DNA from 4 places in the Azoarcus sp. DD4 genome. Region 1 is predicted to be linked to each of the others. Evidence: predicted binding sites of a transcription regulator. Region 1 holds the regulator's gene; each other region holds the start of a gene.
The links. The regulator sigma-54, encoded in region 1, starts transcription at its own class of promoters, with help from an activator protein. The targets are predictions, from matches to a motif close to TGGCACGCTTNCTGCTNA.
Positions count from the first base shown of each region.

Region 1 (4,180 bases):
CTGGCGCGCAAGCTGGCCGCCCACGGCGATGCGGAGGAAGTGGACGAAGTACTCGGTCGGATGAGCGAACTCGGCCTGCTCTCCGACACCCGCTTCGCCGGCGCCTGGGTGCGCGGCAAGGCCGGACGTTTCGGCGCCGCCCGCCTGCGCCGCGAACTCACCCGGCGCGGCGTCGCCGCCGAGACGATAGACGAGGCACTGGCCGCCGAGTGCGGCGATTCCGAACTCGATCGCGCCCGCGCGGTGTGGCAGGCGAAGTTCGGCAGCGCCCCGGGCGATGCACGCAAATGGGCGCGACAGGCCCGCTTCCTGCAAAGCCGGGGCTTCGCTTCCGACCTGATCCGCAAAATACTGAAAGAAAGCCCCGATGAGTCTGCTTAAGGTCACCGGACTTCAAAAGCGCTACAAGGCGCGCACCGTGGTGCACGACGTCGGCTTCGAAGTCGACGCGGGCGAGGTCGTCGGCCTGCTCGGCCCCAACGGCGCCGGCAAGACCACCTGTTTCTACATGATCGTCGGTCTGGTGCGGGCCGATGGCGGCGAGATCCTGCTCGAAGACGCCCGCCTCACCCACCTGCCCATCCACGAACGCGCCCGCCTCGGCCTGTCCTACCTGCCACAGGAAATGAGCGTGTTCCGCAAGCTCACGGTGGCGGAGAACATCCAGGCGGTGCTCGAACTGCGCGGCCTCGACAGCGGCCGCGTGGCAGAGCGCCTGGAAGAACTGCTCGAGGAACTCGGCATCGCCCACCTGCGCAACAGCACCGCGATTTCACTGTCCGGTGGCGAGCGCCGCCGCTGCGAGATCGCGCGCGCGCTCGCCACCGATCCGCGTCTAATCCTGCTCGACGAACCCTTCGCCGGTGTCGACCCCATTGCGGTGCTCGACATCCAGAAGATCATCCGCTTCCTCAAGGAACGCGGCATCGGTGTGCTGATCACCGACCACAACGTGCGCGAAACCCTGGGCATCTGCGACCGCGCCGCCATCATCAGCGAAGGGCGCGTCCTGGCCAGTGGCCAGCCGCGGGAAATCATCGACAACGAGCAAGTCCGCCAGGTATATCTCGGCGAGCACTTCCGTCTCTGACCGCCGCCCACCATGAAGCCCACGCTACAACTCAAGCTCTCCCAGCACCTCACGCTGACGCCGCAGCTGCAGCAGTCCATCAAGCTGCTGCAGCTCTCCACGCTGGAGCTCAACACCGAGATCGAGCGCTTCCTGCTCGAGAACCCGATGCTGGAGCGCGAGGAGCCCGACGGCGGTCACGATTTCCAGGCTTCGATCGCGCCCTCCGGTGCCACCCAGAGCACGTCGACCGGCGATGGCCCCGGCGATGCGGCTCCCGAGCACGAACCACGCTCCGAGAACAGCGACTCCGCCAGCTTCGAGGAAGGCATGGACTGGTCGGGCAGCGGCAGCGGTTCGAGCGGCAACCGCGACGATGACGACGACGTCGACTTCCAGGAATTCCAGGCTGCCGGCATCTCGCTGCGCGACCATCTCGACCAGCAAGTCGCCCTGTCGCCGCTGTCCGACCGTGATCGCTCCCTGGTGCGCTTTCTGATCGAGGCACTGGACGACGACGGCTACCTACACCAGGAGCTCGAAGAACTGCTCGAACTCCTGCCGCCGGAGCTCGACGTCGAACTCGACGACCTGAGCATCGCATTGCGCCACGTGCAGAGCCTGGAGCCCGCCGGCATAGGCGCACGCACCCCGCAGGAATGCCTGGCGCTGCAACTGCAGGCGATGCCGGCCAACCCGGTGCGCAACTTGGCGCTGGAAATCGTCAGCCAGCATCTCGAACTGCTCGCCGAGCGCAATTTCGCCAAGCTCAAGAAGCTCACCGGCTGCGACGACGACGCCCTGCGCGCGGCCCATGCCCTGATCTGCCGCCTGGACCCGCATCCGGGCGCCCAGCACTCGGTGGAAGAAACCCGCTACGTGCTGCCCGACGTGGTGGTCCGCAAGCAGCGCGGCCGCTGGACGGTGCAGCTCAACCCCGAGGCGATGCCGCGCCTGCGCATCAACCAGCTCTACGCCAGCATCCTGCAGCAGAACCGCGGCCAGGGCGGCGGCCTGACCAGCCAGTTGCAGGAGGCGCGCTGGCTGATCAAGAACGTGCAGCAGCGCTTCGACACCATCCTGCGCGTCTCCCAGGCCATCGTTGACCAGCAGCGGCAGTTCTTCGATCATGGGGAGGTGGCGATGCGGCCGCTCACGCTCAGGGAGATCGCGGACCAGCTCGAATTGCACGAATCCACTGTGTCGCGCGTCACCACGCAGAAGTTCATGGCGACCCCGCGCGGCGTGTTCGAACTCAAGTATTTCTTCGGCAGCCATGTCGCCACCGACACCGGTGGCGCGGCCTCTTCCACGGCGATTCGCGCGCTGATTCGCCAGCTGGTCGATGCCGAGGACAGGAAAAAACCCCTGTCCGACGCCAGGATTGCCGAATTATTGGGCCAGCAGGGTATCGTGGTGGCAAGGCGTACCATCGCCAAGTACCGCGAGTCACTCAATATCCCGCCGGTCAGTCTGCGCAAAACGATCTGAAAGAGGAGTCATCATGAATCTCAACATCACCGGGCATCACGTCGAAGTCACGCCGGCCATCCGCGAATACGTGATGACGAAGCTGGACCGCGTCATCGCTCATTTCGACAACGTCACCAGCGTGAACGTGATTCTCTCGGTGGAGAAGCTGAAGCAAAAAGCCGAGGTCACCGTACACGTGCGCGGCAAGGACATCTACGTCGAGAGCGACGATGCCAACCTCTACGCCGCCATCGACAGCATGACCGACAAGCTCGATCGCCAGGTGCAGAAGTACAAGCAGAAGGTGGCCGATCACAACCACGACGCGCTCAAGCACCAAAGCCCCGAAGCGTGATCTTTTCATTACGTCGTCCGATCTAGGGTGTGGGTATAATCCGCGCGTTTTCACGACGCGCCTGCCCGCACCCCCGATCGCCAGACCGCCATCCCGCGGTGCCAGCGTCGCCGGCGCCGCGCAAGCTTTCCAGCGCATGAGCCTGATAGCCCAACTCCTGCCACTCTCCAACGTGGTGGTCGACCTCGATGCCAGCAGCAAGAAGCGGGTTTTCGAGCATGCCGGCCTGCTGTTCGAAAACAATCAGGGCATTGCCCGCAGCACTGTATTCGACAGTCTGTTCTCCCGCGAACGACTCGGCTCCACCGGTCTGGGCCAGGGCATCGCCATTCCGCATGGCCGCATCAAGGGCCTGAAGGAAGCCGCGGGCGCCTTCCTGCGCCTGTCGACGCCGGTGCAGTTCGACGCCCCCGACGGTCGTCCGGTCAACCTGCTGTTCGTCCTGCTGGTACCGGAACAGGCCAACGAGGCCCATCTGCAATTACTCTCGGAACTGGCGCAGATGTTCAGCGAGCGCGCTTTCCGCGAGCAGTTGCTGAACGCCCCCGACGCCGCCTCCATCCACGCGCTGTTCGCCAACTGGGGGCCCGATGCGGCAGACCAGCGTCGCGCGGCTGTATGAGGATCAAGGCCAGCGGCTGCAGCTGACCCACGTCAGCGGACCGCTCGATGCGGTGCTCTCCGTTGCCGAGGAACGCATCTGGCCGGCCGACCTCGTCGGCCACCTCAACCTGATCCACCCCACCCGGCTGCAGATCCTCGGCGCCGCCGAACTCGAATGGGCGCGCCGCCAGTCGCGCGAGAAAGTCGCCCACCACCTCAACGGCATCCTGTCGGCACGGCCACCGGCCATCATCATCGCCGACGGCTGCGAGACGCCGAACATCGTGCACGGCGTGTGCAACGCGCACAACGTCGCGCTGTTCTCCACGCCCCACCCTTCGGCCAGCGTCATCGACCAGCTGCGCCTCTACCTGTCGCGCCAGCTCGCCGAGAAGATCTCGCTGCACGGCGTGTTCATGGACGTGCTCGGGATCGGCGTGTTCATCACCGGCAACTCCGGTGCCGGCAAGTCGGAGCTGGCGCTGGAGCTGATCTCGCGCGGCCACGGCCTGGTGGCCGACGACATCGTCGAATTCTCGCGCATCGCGCCGACGGTGCTCGAAGGCCGCTGCCCCGAGTTGCTGAAGGATTTCATCGAAGTCCGCGGCCTCGGCATCCTCAATATCCGCACCATCTTCGGCGAGACCGCCTGCCGGCGGAAGATGCGCCTGCGGCTGATC
Region 1 covers NZ_CP022958.1:712,826-717,005, reverse strand. Annotated here, with positions in the region: gene recX (recombination regulator RecX) at 1-381, shown strand, start outside; gene lptB (LPS export ABC transporter ATP-binding protein) at 368-1,090, shown strand; gene CJ010_RS03425 (RNA polymerase factor sigma-54) at 1,103-2,560, shown strand; gene hpf (ribosome hibernation-promoting factor, HPF/YfiA family) at 2,574-2,897, shown strand; gene ptsN (PTS IIA-like nitrogen regulatory protein PtsN) at 3,034-3,519, shown strand; gene hprK (HPr(Ser) kinase/phosphatase) at 3,488-4,180, shown strand, end outside.

Region 2 (4,180 bases), 250 kb from region 1:
GGCACCTGGATGCGATTCACCACGTTGCCCTCGGCAAGATTCTCGAGGGTCCAGGCCAGGTGCTGCGGGTCGATACGCTGCATGGTCGAGCACATGCACACCGTCGGCGCCATGAACTGGACGACCTTGCCTTCCGGCTTCATTTCTTCGGCCAGACGGTTCACCAGGTTGAGCTCGGTGCCGACCAGCCAGCGGGTGTTGGCCGGAGCGGCAGCGATGGTCTTGATGATGTACTCGGTGGAGCCGACGAAATCAGAGTTCTGACAGACCTCGAGACTGCTCTCCGGATGTGAGATGACCAGGCCTTCCGGATGCTGCATGCGCCAGCGGCGGATATGGCTTTCCTGGAACATCTGGTGCACCGAGCAATGCCCCTTCCACAGTAGCACCTTGGCGTTACGGATCTGCTCGGGCGTCAGGCCACCGTATTCGAGATCGGGGTCCCACACCACCATCTGTTCGAGTGGAATCCCCTTCTTGTAGCCAGTCCAGCGTCCCAGGTGCTGATCCGGGAAGAACAGCACCTTCTCGCGACGTTCGAAAGCCCAGTCGAGGATGGTCGGCGCATTGGTCGACGTGCACACGATGCCACCATGCTCGCCGCAGAACGCCTTGAGGTCGGCCGCCGAGTTGATGTAAGTGACCGGGGTGATCAGTGCGTCCGGCATATCCAGCACTTCGCCCAGCTCGCGCCAGCAGCGCTCGACCTTGGCGAGATTCGCCATGTCGGCCATCGAACAGCCGGCGGCGAGGTCGGGCAGGATCGCGATCTGGCTGGGTCTGGACAGGATGTCGGCGACCTCGGCCATGAAATGCACGCCACAGAACACGATGTATTCGGCATCGGTCTGCGAGGCCAGCCGGGCCAGCTTGAGCGAATCACCGGTGAGATCGGCGTGCTGATAGACGTCAGCACGCTGGTAGTGGTGGCATAGCAGCACCGCCCTGTCGCCCAGACGGGCGCGCGCCGCACGGATGCGCTCCTGCGCCTCGTTGTCCTGCAGGGCATTGAAACGATCGAAACTGATGGTGGCAACTTGCATGGTGCTTGGCTCTGTCGCAAATAGTGCTCTGACCGCGAGTCCGGCGCCGGGTTGCGCTCGAACCGCCTGTCCTTCCTCGTCAGCCCTGATGCCAGGGCAGCCCGGCATGACGCCAGCCGCCGACGCGGTTGCGCTGGCCGTTGGCGTCCTTGTCGCCCTCGAACCCTTCGAGGACGTTGTAGCAGTTGGTATAGCCGGCCGCTCCGGCCGCCCTTGCGGCCGCATCCGAACGTCCGCCGGAACGGCACATGAACAGCACCAGCGCCTCCGGATCGACCTGCTGGCGCAACTGGTTGATGAATCCCGGATTCGGCTGGCTTCCCGGCCAGCTCAACCATTCGATCTCGACCGCGTTGGGAACACGACCTACCCAGTCCCATTCGGCACGGGTACGCACGTCGACCAATCTGGCACCGGGCGCAAGCTGCCACACCTGCCAGGCTTCGGCCGGCGTCAGGGCGCCCTGGTAGGGAAGATTGAGGTCACTCGCCCGCTGACGGGCAAGCGCGAGCAGATCGGATAAGGATCCCATGATGGTGTACGGCCACAATTGCGCAAGCACCCGAGTATACCCTGTCCCTTCGCCGGCAAGCGTCGCCACTCTATGGCCCCCTGCGAAATCCGCCTATGCGACGGAGCGGGAGAATGGCGGCAACAGCGGCCTGCCCCTTTCCATTCACCTTTCTTGTGCATAAGGCACCGTATTGGTGCATCAAAAATCACAGGGCACCATATTGGTGCCAGCCGCCGAACGCTAGCGAAAATTTGCCCTTGTGGCACAATGCGGCATCGGCCGAAAACCGCTTGGCACGGAAACTGCTTAAGTCCGCCGCAACGGAAATCTGACCGTTATTCAGGCATTGCCTCTTCTCACCAGGAGTGAATATGAACGCTCAAGACGTCATGAAGATGATTCAGGAAAACGAAGTTCGCTTCGTTGACCTGCGTTTTACCGATACCCGCGGCAAGGAACAGCACGTCGGCCTGCCGGTCTCCGCGTTCGAAGAAGACCACTTCGAGCACGGCCACCCGTTCGACGGCTCCTCGATCGCCGGCTGGAAGGGCATCCAGGCCTCCGACATGATCCTCATGCCTGAAGCCGGTTCCGCCTACATCGACCCCTTCTTCGACGAAACCACCCTGGTGCTGACCTGCGACGTCATCGAGCCGTCCGACGGCAAGGGCTACGACCGCGACCCGCGCTCGATCGCCAAGCGTGCAGAGGCCTACCTGAAGAGCACCGGCATCGGCGACACCGCCTACTTCGGCCCGGAACCCGAGTTCTTCATTTTCGACGCGGTCGAATGGTCGGTCGACATGTCCGGCGTCTACAGCAAGATCATCTCCGAAGAAGCCGCCTGGTCTACCGCCGACAAGTTCGAAGGCGGCAACACCGGCCACCGTCCGCGCGTCAAGGGCGGCTACTTCCCGGTCCCGCCGGTCGACAGCCTGAATGACGTGCGTGCCGCGATGGTCCTGGCCCTCGAAGGCGCCGGCGTTCCGGTCGAAGTTCACCACCACGAAGTGGCAAACGCGGGCCAGTGCGAAATCGGCACCAAGTTCAATACCCTGACCAAGCGTGCCGACTGGACCCAGGTCCTGAAGTACATCGTGCACAACGTCGCCCACCAGTACGGCAAGACGGCGACCTTCATGCCCAAGCCCATCGTCGGCGACAACGGCTCCGGCATGCACGTCCACCAGTCGATCTGGAAGGACGGCCAGAACCTGTTCGCGGGCAACGGCTACGCTGGTCTGTCCGAGACCGCGCTGTACTACATCGGCGGCATCATCAAGCACGCCCGTGCGCTGAACGCGATCACCAACCCGGGCACCAACTCCTACAAGCGTCTGGTGCCGCACTACGAAGCGCCGACCAAGCTGGCCTACTCGGCCCGCAACCGTTCTGCCTCGATCCGCATCCCCTACGTCGCCAACCCGAAGGGCCGCCGTATCGAAGCACGCTTCCCGGACCCCCTGGCCAACCCCTACCTGGCGTTCGCCGCGCTGATGATGGCGGGCCTGGACGGCATCCAGAACAAGATCCACCCGGGCGACCCGGCCGACAAGAACCTGTACGACCTGCCGCCGGAAGAAGACGCGCTGATCCCGACCGTGTGTACCAGCCTCGAACAGGCGCTGGAATACCTCGACAAGGATCGCGAGTTCCTGACCCGTGGCGGCGTCTTCTCCAATGACTTCATCGATGCCTACATCGCACTGAAGATGGAAGAAGTGGACCGCATGCGCATCACCACCCACCCGGTGGAATTCGACATGTACTACAGCCTGTAATCCTTCCGGTTACGGCGTGTAGCGAAAAGGACGGGCATTGCCCGTCCTTTTTTTATGGAGTCTAATCCCCCCTCCATGCCCCACCCGACCACTGCGGCGCGCCGCGGCGCAGTGGTCACGCCTGCGGACAACGTCATGCCCAAGCTTCGCATCCTGCCGATCCTGCTCCTCCTGTGCGGCTCCCCGCTGGCCAGCGCCGAGGTCTACAAATGCGTCGACGCCGAAGGACGTACCACCTACACCAACGATCGCAATCTCGGCCGAGGCTGCAAGCAGCTCTCACAGGACCAGTCGGTCTCGAGCATGCCGCCACCGCGCGCACCGTCCGGCACCACCCCCGCCACAGCCCCCTCTTCCCCCGCGTTTCCGCGCGTTTCGCCCGACACCCAGCGCTCACGTGACGACAGCCGCCGCCAGGTGCTCGAAAAGGAACTGACAACCGAAGAGAGCGCCCTCGAGGAAGCGCGCAAGGCACTGGGCGAGCAAGAAGCCATCCGAACGGGCGACGAGCGCAACTACCAACGCGTCCTGGATCGACTTCAACCGTTCAAGGATAAGGTCGAACTGCATGAGCGCAATATCGAAGCGCTCAAGCGGGAGATCTCCAACCTGCGCTGATGCCTGGTTTGGCGTGATTCTTGCGTAAATGCGGTACTGCATTTCCGCAGACAACCGCGACGCTGACCCCATGGCACGCCCATGGCCGACGATGGTCCCATCCATGGCCCGACATCCATCCTCACCTCCCGCTGCCACCGCCGCGGACGCCTTTGCCGGCCTTGACCTGCTGTCCTCAGCGGTCGTGCTGATCGACGAAAGGCGCATCATCCGCTACATCAACC
Region 2 covers NZ_CP022958.1:965,346-969,525, reverse strand. Annotated here, with positions in the region: gene nadA (quinolinate synthase NadA) at 1-1,043, opposite strand, end outside; gene CJ010_RS04635 (rhodanese-like domain-containing protein) at 1,123-1,575, opposite strand; gene glnA (type I glutamate--ammonia ligase) at 1,929-3,338, shown strand; gene CJ010_RS04625 (DUF4124 domain-containing protein) at 3,474-3,956, shown strand; gene glnL (nitrogen regulation protein NR(II)) at 4,060-4,180, shown strand, end outside.
Region 2: glnA (type I glutamate--ammonia ligase) is a predicted target of sigma-54. The motif match lies at 1,849-1,866, and genes of this name have one in related genera.

Region 3 (4,180 bases), 2.2 Mb from region 1:
TGGATCGTGCGTGATGTGCGCTGAGGTCCCGACATCGAAGTCTTTTCTCTTTCTTCCATTGGAGCCACGCCGATGCCTTCCGTAGCCGCGACGCTTCCCGACACGCCAACGGCGGCCTCCGCCTCACCGGCCCGGCCCGCCGGCCGCAGCCTGCCGGCCTGGCTGCAGGCCATGCCGCTGTCGGCCGCCTTCGCCGTCTTCTTCATCGTCCCGCTGCTGCTGGTGCTGATGATCAGCTTCTGGGACTACAACGAATACGAGATCATCCCGGCCTTCACGCTGCGCAATTACATCGACATCTTCGCCGGCTGCGTCGGTGGCGAAGACCTGTGCGTGACGGCCAAGACCTATCTGTCCACCTTCAAGTTCAGCTTCCTGGTGTGGGCGATCACCCTGGTGCTCGGCTTCGCGGTGGCCTACTTCCTCGCCTTCCATGTGCGGGGCACCGGCACCCAGACCCTGCTCTTCATCCTGTGCACCGTGCCGTTCTGGACCTCCAACGTCATCCGCATGATTTCCTGGGTGCCGCTGCTCGGCCGCCACGGGCTGGTGAACCAGAGCCTGATGTCCGTCGGCCTGATCGACGAGCCGATCGAGTGGCTGCTGTTCTCCGACTTCTCGGTGGTGCTGGCCTTCGTGCACCTGTACACCCTGTTCATGATCGTGCCCATCTTCAACTCGATGATGCGCATCGACCGCAGCCTGCTCGAAGCCGCGTCGGACGCCGGCGCCTCGGCCTGGCAGACGCTGTGGAACGTGGTGGTGCCGCTGTCGCGCACCGGCATCATCATCGGCTCCATCTTCGTCATCACCATCGTGATGGGCGACTTCGTCACCGTGGGCGTGATGGGCGGCCAGCAGATCGCCTCCATCGGCAAGACCATCCAGGTGCAGACCTCCTACCTGCAGTTCCCCATCGCCGCTGCCAACGCGGTGATCCTGCTCGCCATCGTGCTGATGATCATCTGGTCGCTGACCCGGCTGGTCGACATCCGCAAGGAGCTGTGACCATGAATCGTGAACGCCGCACGCCCGGCTTCTACCTGCTCGGCGCCGTCTTCGTCGCTTTCGTGCTGTTCCTGTACGGGCCGATGTTCGGCATCTTCGTGCTCAGCTTCCAGGGCCCGGAAGGCGGGCTCACCTTCCCGCTGCGCGGCCTGTCGCTGCACTGGTTCGCCAAGCTCTTCGAAGGCATCGGCGTGATCGACATCGGCGCCGCCTTCCGCCGTTCGCTGGCGCTGGGCGCGGTGGTGATGGTGCTCACCATGCTGCTGTCGCTGCTTGCCGGGCTGGCTTTCCGCAAGCGCTTCAAGGGCAGCACGCTGGTGTTCTACGTCAGCATCGCCAGCCTCATCATGCCGTCCATCATCGTCTCGCTCGGCATCGGCCTGCAGTTCCGGCTGATCGATACCGGCATCAAGGCGTTGGCCGAATCGTTGGGCTGGACCAGCCTGCTGGAGAGCTACACCACCGCGATGGGGCTCTACAGCTCCGGCCTCGGCGCCCACCTCACCTGGACGCTGCCTTTTGGCCTGCTGATCATGTTCGCGGTGTTCAACCGCTTCAACCCGGCCTACGAGGAAGCCGCCGCCGACCTTGGCGCCACGCCCTGGCAGCGCTTCCGCCATGTGGTGCTGCCGATGATCGCGCCCAGCCTGGTCGGTGTCGGCATGTTCGGCTTCACGCTCAGCTGGGACGAGATTGCACGTTCGTCGCAGGCCATCGGCGACGTCAACACGCTGCCGCTGGAACTGCAGGGGCTGACGACCACCGTGACCACGCCGGTGATCTATGCGCTGGGCACCCTCACCACGTTGGTGTCCTTCCTGGTGATAGGTATCACGCTCGCCGCACTGGCCCTGCTGCGACGCCGTGCCGCGCGGCGGGCAAGCGCGTGAAGAATGACCCGCCCGGGCACTTGGGTCGGCCTGGGCTTTCTTCTTGCTTAAACGATCTGTTGTAAGCGTATGAAACCGAATCCGCGCCGGTAAGGCACGGTGTTGGTGCGCGTCCCGGCGTTTGCTTCTCCGCCTTGGGGCGGGCCACCCGTCTTGCCGCATCAACAGGTAAGCGTATGCACGCAAGCGATATCGACATCCTCTGGGTGGTGTTCTGTTCCGGTCTGGTCTTCCTCATGCAGGCCGGCTTCCTGTGCCTGGAGTCGGGGCTCACGCGCAGCAAGAACGCGGTGAACGTCGCGCTCAAGAATCTGGTCGATTTCGCGGTGGCCGTGGCCCTCTACTGGCTGTTCGGTTTCGGGCTGATGTTCGGTGCATCGGCCGCCGGGCTGATCGGCGGCGACCGCTTCATGGTGGCGGTGGGCCATGGCGCCGCTGCTTCGCTGGCGGCTTTCTTCTTTTTCCAGGCGATGTTCTGTTCCACCGCGGCGACCATCGTGTCCGGCGCGGTGGCGGAGCGCATGCGCTTTTCCGCCTATCTCGCGGTGGCGGCCATCATCGGCGGCGTGATCTACCCGGTGTTCGGCCACTGGGCCTGGGGTGGGGCGCTCGGCGGCGAACGTGGCTGGCTGGCGGAGCTCGGCTTCGTCGATTTCGCCGGTTCCACTGTGGTGCACAGCGTCGGCGGCTGGGTGTCGCTGGCGGCGGTGCTGCTGATCGGCCCGCGGCGCGGCCGCTTCGATGGCGGCGGCGTGCAGGCCATTTCCGGCGGCAACCTGCCGCTGTCCATGCTGGGCGTGATGTTGCTGCTGTTCGGCTGGTTCGGCTTCAACGGCGGCAGCACGCTGGCGCTGGACGCCCGGGTGCCGGGCATCCTGGTCAATACCGTGCTTGGTGCGGTTGCCGGCGTGCTGATGGCCCTGGGCGTTAGCTGGTGGATGCGCGGCTATGCCGATGTGGTGCAGACCCTGAACGGTGCCATCGCCGGGCTGGTGGCGGTGACTGCCGGCGCCCATGTGCTCGATGCCGGCAGCGCGCTGCTGGTCGGCGGCGTGGGCGCGTTGGCGATGATCGTCTGCCACGAATGCCTGCTGCAGCGGCGCATCGACGACGCGGTCGGCGCCATTCCGGCGCACCTGGCCGCCGGGGTCTGGGGCACGCTGGCAGTGGCGCTCTTCGGCGACCTCGCCGCGCTTGGCACCGGCCTGGGTCGGGGCGATCAGCTCTTCGTCCAGGCGCTGGGGATCGTGGTCTGCGGCGCGTGGGCCTTCGGTGCGGCCTGGCTGCTGCTGAAGGGCCTCAACCGGCTGATGCCGCTGCGGGTGTCGCCCGAGCACGAGCATGTCGGCCTCAACGTCTCCGAGCATGGGGCGCGCACCGAGCTGCTCGATCTGCTGCAGGCGATGGAGGTGCAGGAGCGCACGGGTCAGTTGGCGGTGCGGGTGCCGGTCGAGCCCTTCACCGAGGTCGGCCAGATCGCCGCCAGCTACAACCGGGTGATGGACGCCTTGGAGCGCGCGGTGGCGCAGACCCGTGCCGTCATCCGCGACGTGCGCGACGGCATCATCACCTTCAATCGCGACGGCCTGCTGCGCAGCCTCAACCCGGGTGCGGAAAAACTCTTCGGCATGCCGGCCGTGCAGGCCATCGGCATGCCGGTCGTGCGCCTTTTCGGCGACGGCCACTTGATGCCGGAGCACCAGCTGCGCCGCCTGATGGTGCCGGGCGACAAGACCGAGCTGCGCCTGCACCGGCGCGGCCTGCCACCGCGGGTGCTGGAGGTGTCGGTGAGCGAGAGCGCGCTCGAAGGAGAGCTCCTGTTCACCGGCCTGGTGCGCGACGTTACCGACCGCCGCTCGATGGAAGACCAGCTGCAGCGCGAGCGCGACCTTGCCCAGGTGACGCTGGCCTCGATCGGCGACGGCGTCATCACCACCGACGAAGCGGGGCTGATCCAGTACCTCAACCCGACCGCCGAGCAGCTCACCGGCTGGACCACGGCGGAGGCGCGCGGGCGCAACATCGCGACCGTCTACCGTCTGCAAGACGAGGCCAGCGGCGCGGCGCTGGAAAATCCGGTTAAGTCGGTGCTCGCCCACGGTCGCGATACCCGCAGCACCGAGCATGCGCTGCTGCGTAGACGCGACGGCGAGCTGATCCCGGTGCAGGACACTGCGGCCCCCATCCGCAGCCGGCTCGGTTACCTGATGGGCGTGGTGCTGGTGTTCCACGACGTCACCGTCACCCTCAACCTCACCCGCGAACTCACCCGCCAGGCCAGT
Region 3 covers NZ_CP022958.1:3,907,944-3,912,123, reverse strand. Annotated here, with positions in the region: gene CJ010_RS18105 (ABC transporter permease) at 73-1,008, shown strand; gene CJ010_RS18100 (ABC transporter permease) at 1,011-1,898, shown strand; gene amt (ammonium transporter) at 2,075-4,180, shown strand, end outside.
Region 3: amt (ammonium transporter) is a predicted target of sigma-54. The motif match lies at 1,931-1,948, and genes of this name have one in related genera.

Region 4 (4,180 bases), 2.1 Mb from region 1:
TCGTACTGCTGCTTGCCGATGTAGAACGGACTCCCCGCGACCTCACCGAGCAGCACATCGCTGCTGCCGACCAGGAATTCGCCGCGCGGGTAGCACATCGGCGCGCTACCGTCGCAGCACCCCCCCGACTGGTGGAACATCACCGGACCGTGCTTGGCGATCAACAGTTCGATGAAGGCCTGCGCCTCGGGCGTCGCAATGACCCTGGAAACCATAATCCGCTCCTTTCCGGACGCCTCCCGCCAAAAAAAGCGGGCGGCCGGAGCCGCCCGTTAACTCATCCGCAAGCGGGCGAGGGAGAGAGGAGAACAGCAGATCAAACACACCACGATTGACGGCTGCCCCATGCAGGCACCAGCCGCCGCCTGTGCGTACTCCGTCCGCTACGCGGCCGCCCCGAAGGAGTACGCGAACCGCCGTGGGGCGGCATCGAAACGCAGGCTCAGAAGAAGCCCAGCGCCTTCGGGCTGTAGCTCACCAGCAGGTTCTTGGTCTGCTGGTAGTGGTCGAGCATCATCTTGTGGGTTTCGCGGCCGATACCGGACTGCTTGTAGCCACCGAAGGCGGCGTGCGCCGGGTAGAGGTGGTAGCAGTTGGTCCACACGCGGCCGGCCTTGATGTTGCGCCCCATGCGGTAGGCGGTGGAGCCGTCGCGCGACCACACGCCGGCGCCCAGGCCGTAGAGCGTGTCGTTGGCGATGGCGAGCGCCTCGGCCTCGTCCTTGAATGTGGTCACCGACAGCACCGGCCCGAAGATTTCCTCCTGGAAGATGCGCATCTTGTTGTGGCCTTTGAACACCGTCGGCTGGACGTAGTAGCCCTCGGCGATGTCGCCACCGAAGCGGGCCTCGCCGCCGCCGGTCAGCAGTTCCGCACCTTCTTCCTTGCCGAGGTCGATGTAGGACAGGATCTTCTTCATCTGCTCGGTGGAGGCCTGGGCGCCGATCATGGTCTCGGTATCGAGCGGGTTGCCCTGCTTGATCGCCTTGACGCGGGCCAGCGCGCGGTCCATGAAGCGGTCGTAGATGGACTCGTGGATCAGCGCGCGCGACGGGCAGGTGCACACTTCGCCCTGGTTGAGCGCGAACAGCACGAAGCCTTCCACCGCCTTGTCGAAAAACTCGTCGTCGGCGGCGCAGACGTCTTGGAAGAAGATGTTGGGCGATTTGCCGCCGAGTTCCAGCGTCACCGGGATGATGTTCTGCGACGCGGCCTGCATGATCAGGCGGCCGGTGGTGGTGGAGCCGGTGAAGGCGATCTTGGCGATGCGGCTGCTGGTGGCCAGCGGCACGCCCGCTTCGCGGCCGAGGCCATTGACGATGTTGAGCACGCCTTCGGGCAGCAGGTCGGCGATCAGCTCGGCGATCACCAGAATGCCGACCGGGGTCGATTCGGCGGGCTTGAGCACCACCACGTTGCCCGCGGCCAGCGCCGGCGCCAACTTCCACGCCGCCATCAGGATCGGGAAGTTCCACGGGATGATCTGGCCGACAACACCCAGCGGCTCGTGGAAGTGGTAGGCGACGGTGGTCTCGTCGAGTTCGGCGAGCGAGCCTTCCTGGGCGCGGATGCAACCGGCGAAGTAGCGGAAGTGATCGATGGCCAGCGGAATGTCGGCAGCCATGGTCTCGCGGATCGGCTTGCCGTTATCGACGGTCTCGGCGTAGGCGATCAGCTCGAGATTCTGTTCAAGGCGGTCGGCGATGCGGCACAGCACGTTGGCACGCTCGGCGGGCGGGGTGCGGCCCCACTTGTCGGCAGCGGCGTGAGCGGCGTCAAGCGCGAGGCTGATGTCTTCCTCGGTGGAACGCGCCACCTGGCAGAAGGGCTTGCCGGTGATCGGGGTGATGTTGTCCATGTACTGGCCGCGTACCGGCGCGACCCACTTGCCGCCGATGAAGTTGTCGTAGCGGTTCTTAAACTGGACCTTGGCGCCTGCCTTGCCGGGCAACTCGTATAGCATTCGTGTCTCCTTCGTCTGCGGTCTGCTGTAACGCGAACTTGCGTGCCAACCCTAGTGCAGTTCGCGTGCCAGCCCGGCCTGCGCAGCCGGCAGAATTGAGTTTTCTTATTTGTTTATAAGCACTTGAATAAAAAAAGGCTGGCCATCCGGCGTGCCGCGGTGTGCGCTGCACAAGTCGCGCTGCTCCAGTACACAACAGCTGTTCCACTATTGGGCATATGCCGTTGGCGACGACCGCAAGCCCGCCAAGCGCCGCACCAATACGCTGCAGGCGCAGCCCCGAAATACACGCGGCGAGCGCGATTCCTTTACGGCATGAGACTTGCTGGTATTGCGCATGAACTCCGGCTCCCTTCCCGCCAACCTGCCCGCGACGCTGCGCGCTTCGTGGCTGCGTAGTCACGAGCATGGGCTGGATCCGGGGCAGGCCCTGCCGGAGAGCGCGCTAGCGCGAACCGACCTGGCGGATCGTCTCGAAGCCAACGCGCGGCTGCTGACCTTCTCCCAGCCGGTGATCGAAAACCTCTACCGCCAGATCGACTGCCCGTCCTCGACCGTACTGCTGACCGACAAGCAGGGGCTCATCCTGAGCGCACTCGGCGACACCGGTTTTCTCGACCGCGCCGCCCGCGTTGCGCTCAGCCCTGGCGCTGAATGGAGCGAGGCCAGCATGGGCACCAACGCCATCGGCACGGCGTTGCAAACCGGCGAGATCGTCGCGGTACAGGGCAACGAGCACTTCCTGGAGCGCAACCGCTTCCTCACCTGCGTGGCGACACCCATTCTGTCGCCCACCGGCGGCATCGCTGGCATCCTCGATATTTCCACCGACGCACGGGCGGACCTCTCGCATGCCGACGCGCTGCTGCGGACCACGGCCGAACTGATCGAGCACCGTCTGATCGAAAGCCTGGACGACGGTTTTCTCACACTGCGCTTTCACCTGCGCGCCGATCTCATCGGCACGCCGTTCGAGGCGCTCGCGGTTTTCGACGAAGGCGGACGCCTGCTCGCCCTGAACCGCGCCGCCCGTGGTCTGCTCAAGCTCTATCGGGAGTACCCCGACTCATCCTGCGGCGAATGCTTTGCCACCGACTGGCGCCGCCTGGTCGACTGGGCAGCGCTCGGCCAACAGACGCCCTTTCCCTTGCGCACCGTTCAGGGCCGGACCTGCGTGGCACGCGCCACCCTGCGCGCACCGGCACCGCGCGCCCGGCCAGCCGCCACGACGCCGAAGCGGTCGCTGCTGGACACCATCAATCTCGGTGACCCGCGCATCGCCGCGGCACTGGCCACCCTGGCGCAATGGGCGCGCCAGTCCGGGCCGCTGCTGATCGAAGGCGAAACCGGCACCGGCAAGCGTCACCTGGTGCACGCCTACCATCACGATTACTGCGGCGACAGCGCATTCGTGAGCGTGGATTGCGCCGCGCTGGCCATGAGCCCCAACCTGCAGGACGAAACCGACCACGCCCTGCGGCAGGCCGAAGGCGGCGTCCTCTACCTGATCGATACCGATGCGCTGCCCCTGGCCGAACAGGTGCGCCTCTTCGCCGCCGCCTCGGCCTCCACCCGGCTGATCGCCGCGACCCGCAGCCCGCTCGACACCCTGATCCGCGAACAGCGTCTGTCGATGGACGCCTTCGCGGCTTGCGGCGGTCACAGCATCCTGCTTCCGCCCTTGCGCGAGCGCAGCGACTTCGACGCGCTGGTGCGCCGCTTCGTCCGCGACGCCTGCCCCGACCGCCCGGTCTATGTCTGTCCGGATGCGATCGCGCTGCTGCGCCGCCACCGCTGGCCCGGCAACCTGAGCGAACTGAACAACCGGCTACGCCTCATCCTCGCGCTGATGGGGGACGAAGCTGGGCAGCTCTGCCCCGAAGACATCCCGGAAGAACTGCTGGAACAGGCGGCCGGCTGAGCAGCGCTGACCTTACCGTCGCGCCGGAACGGCCCTTCCGCTCCCGCCCGGTCACACATGCTCACGGCCCCGGTCGGGCTGTCCATGGCGTGTATTTGCCAGTCAACGGCACACCCCGGGGCAGCAGGTGTATCGAATTCCGGCACGAGCGAGCACCCCAGGCCATCGCCAGCGCCGAGCACACACGCCAGGAACACGACGGTCGGCCAGCCGAGCAGGCCTGCTGCCGGCAAGCAGCCCCAGGGCAAGGCGAGCTCGGCGCCCTCCCGGCGCCCCTCCGGCGCGAAGCGCCACGA
Region 4 covers NZ_CP022958.1:3,976,599-3,980,778, forward strand. Annotated here, with positions in the region: gene CJ010_RS18415 (DUF779 domain-containing protein) at 1-215, opposite strand, end outside; gene adh (aldehyde dehydrogenase) at 443-1,963, opposite strand; gene CJ010_RS18425 (sigma-54-dependent Fis family transcriptional regulator) at 2,301-3,884, shown strand.
Region 4: adh (aldehyde dehydrogenase) is a predicted target of sigma-54. The motif match lies at 2,017-2,034, and genes of this name have one in related genera.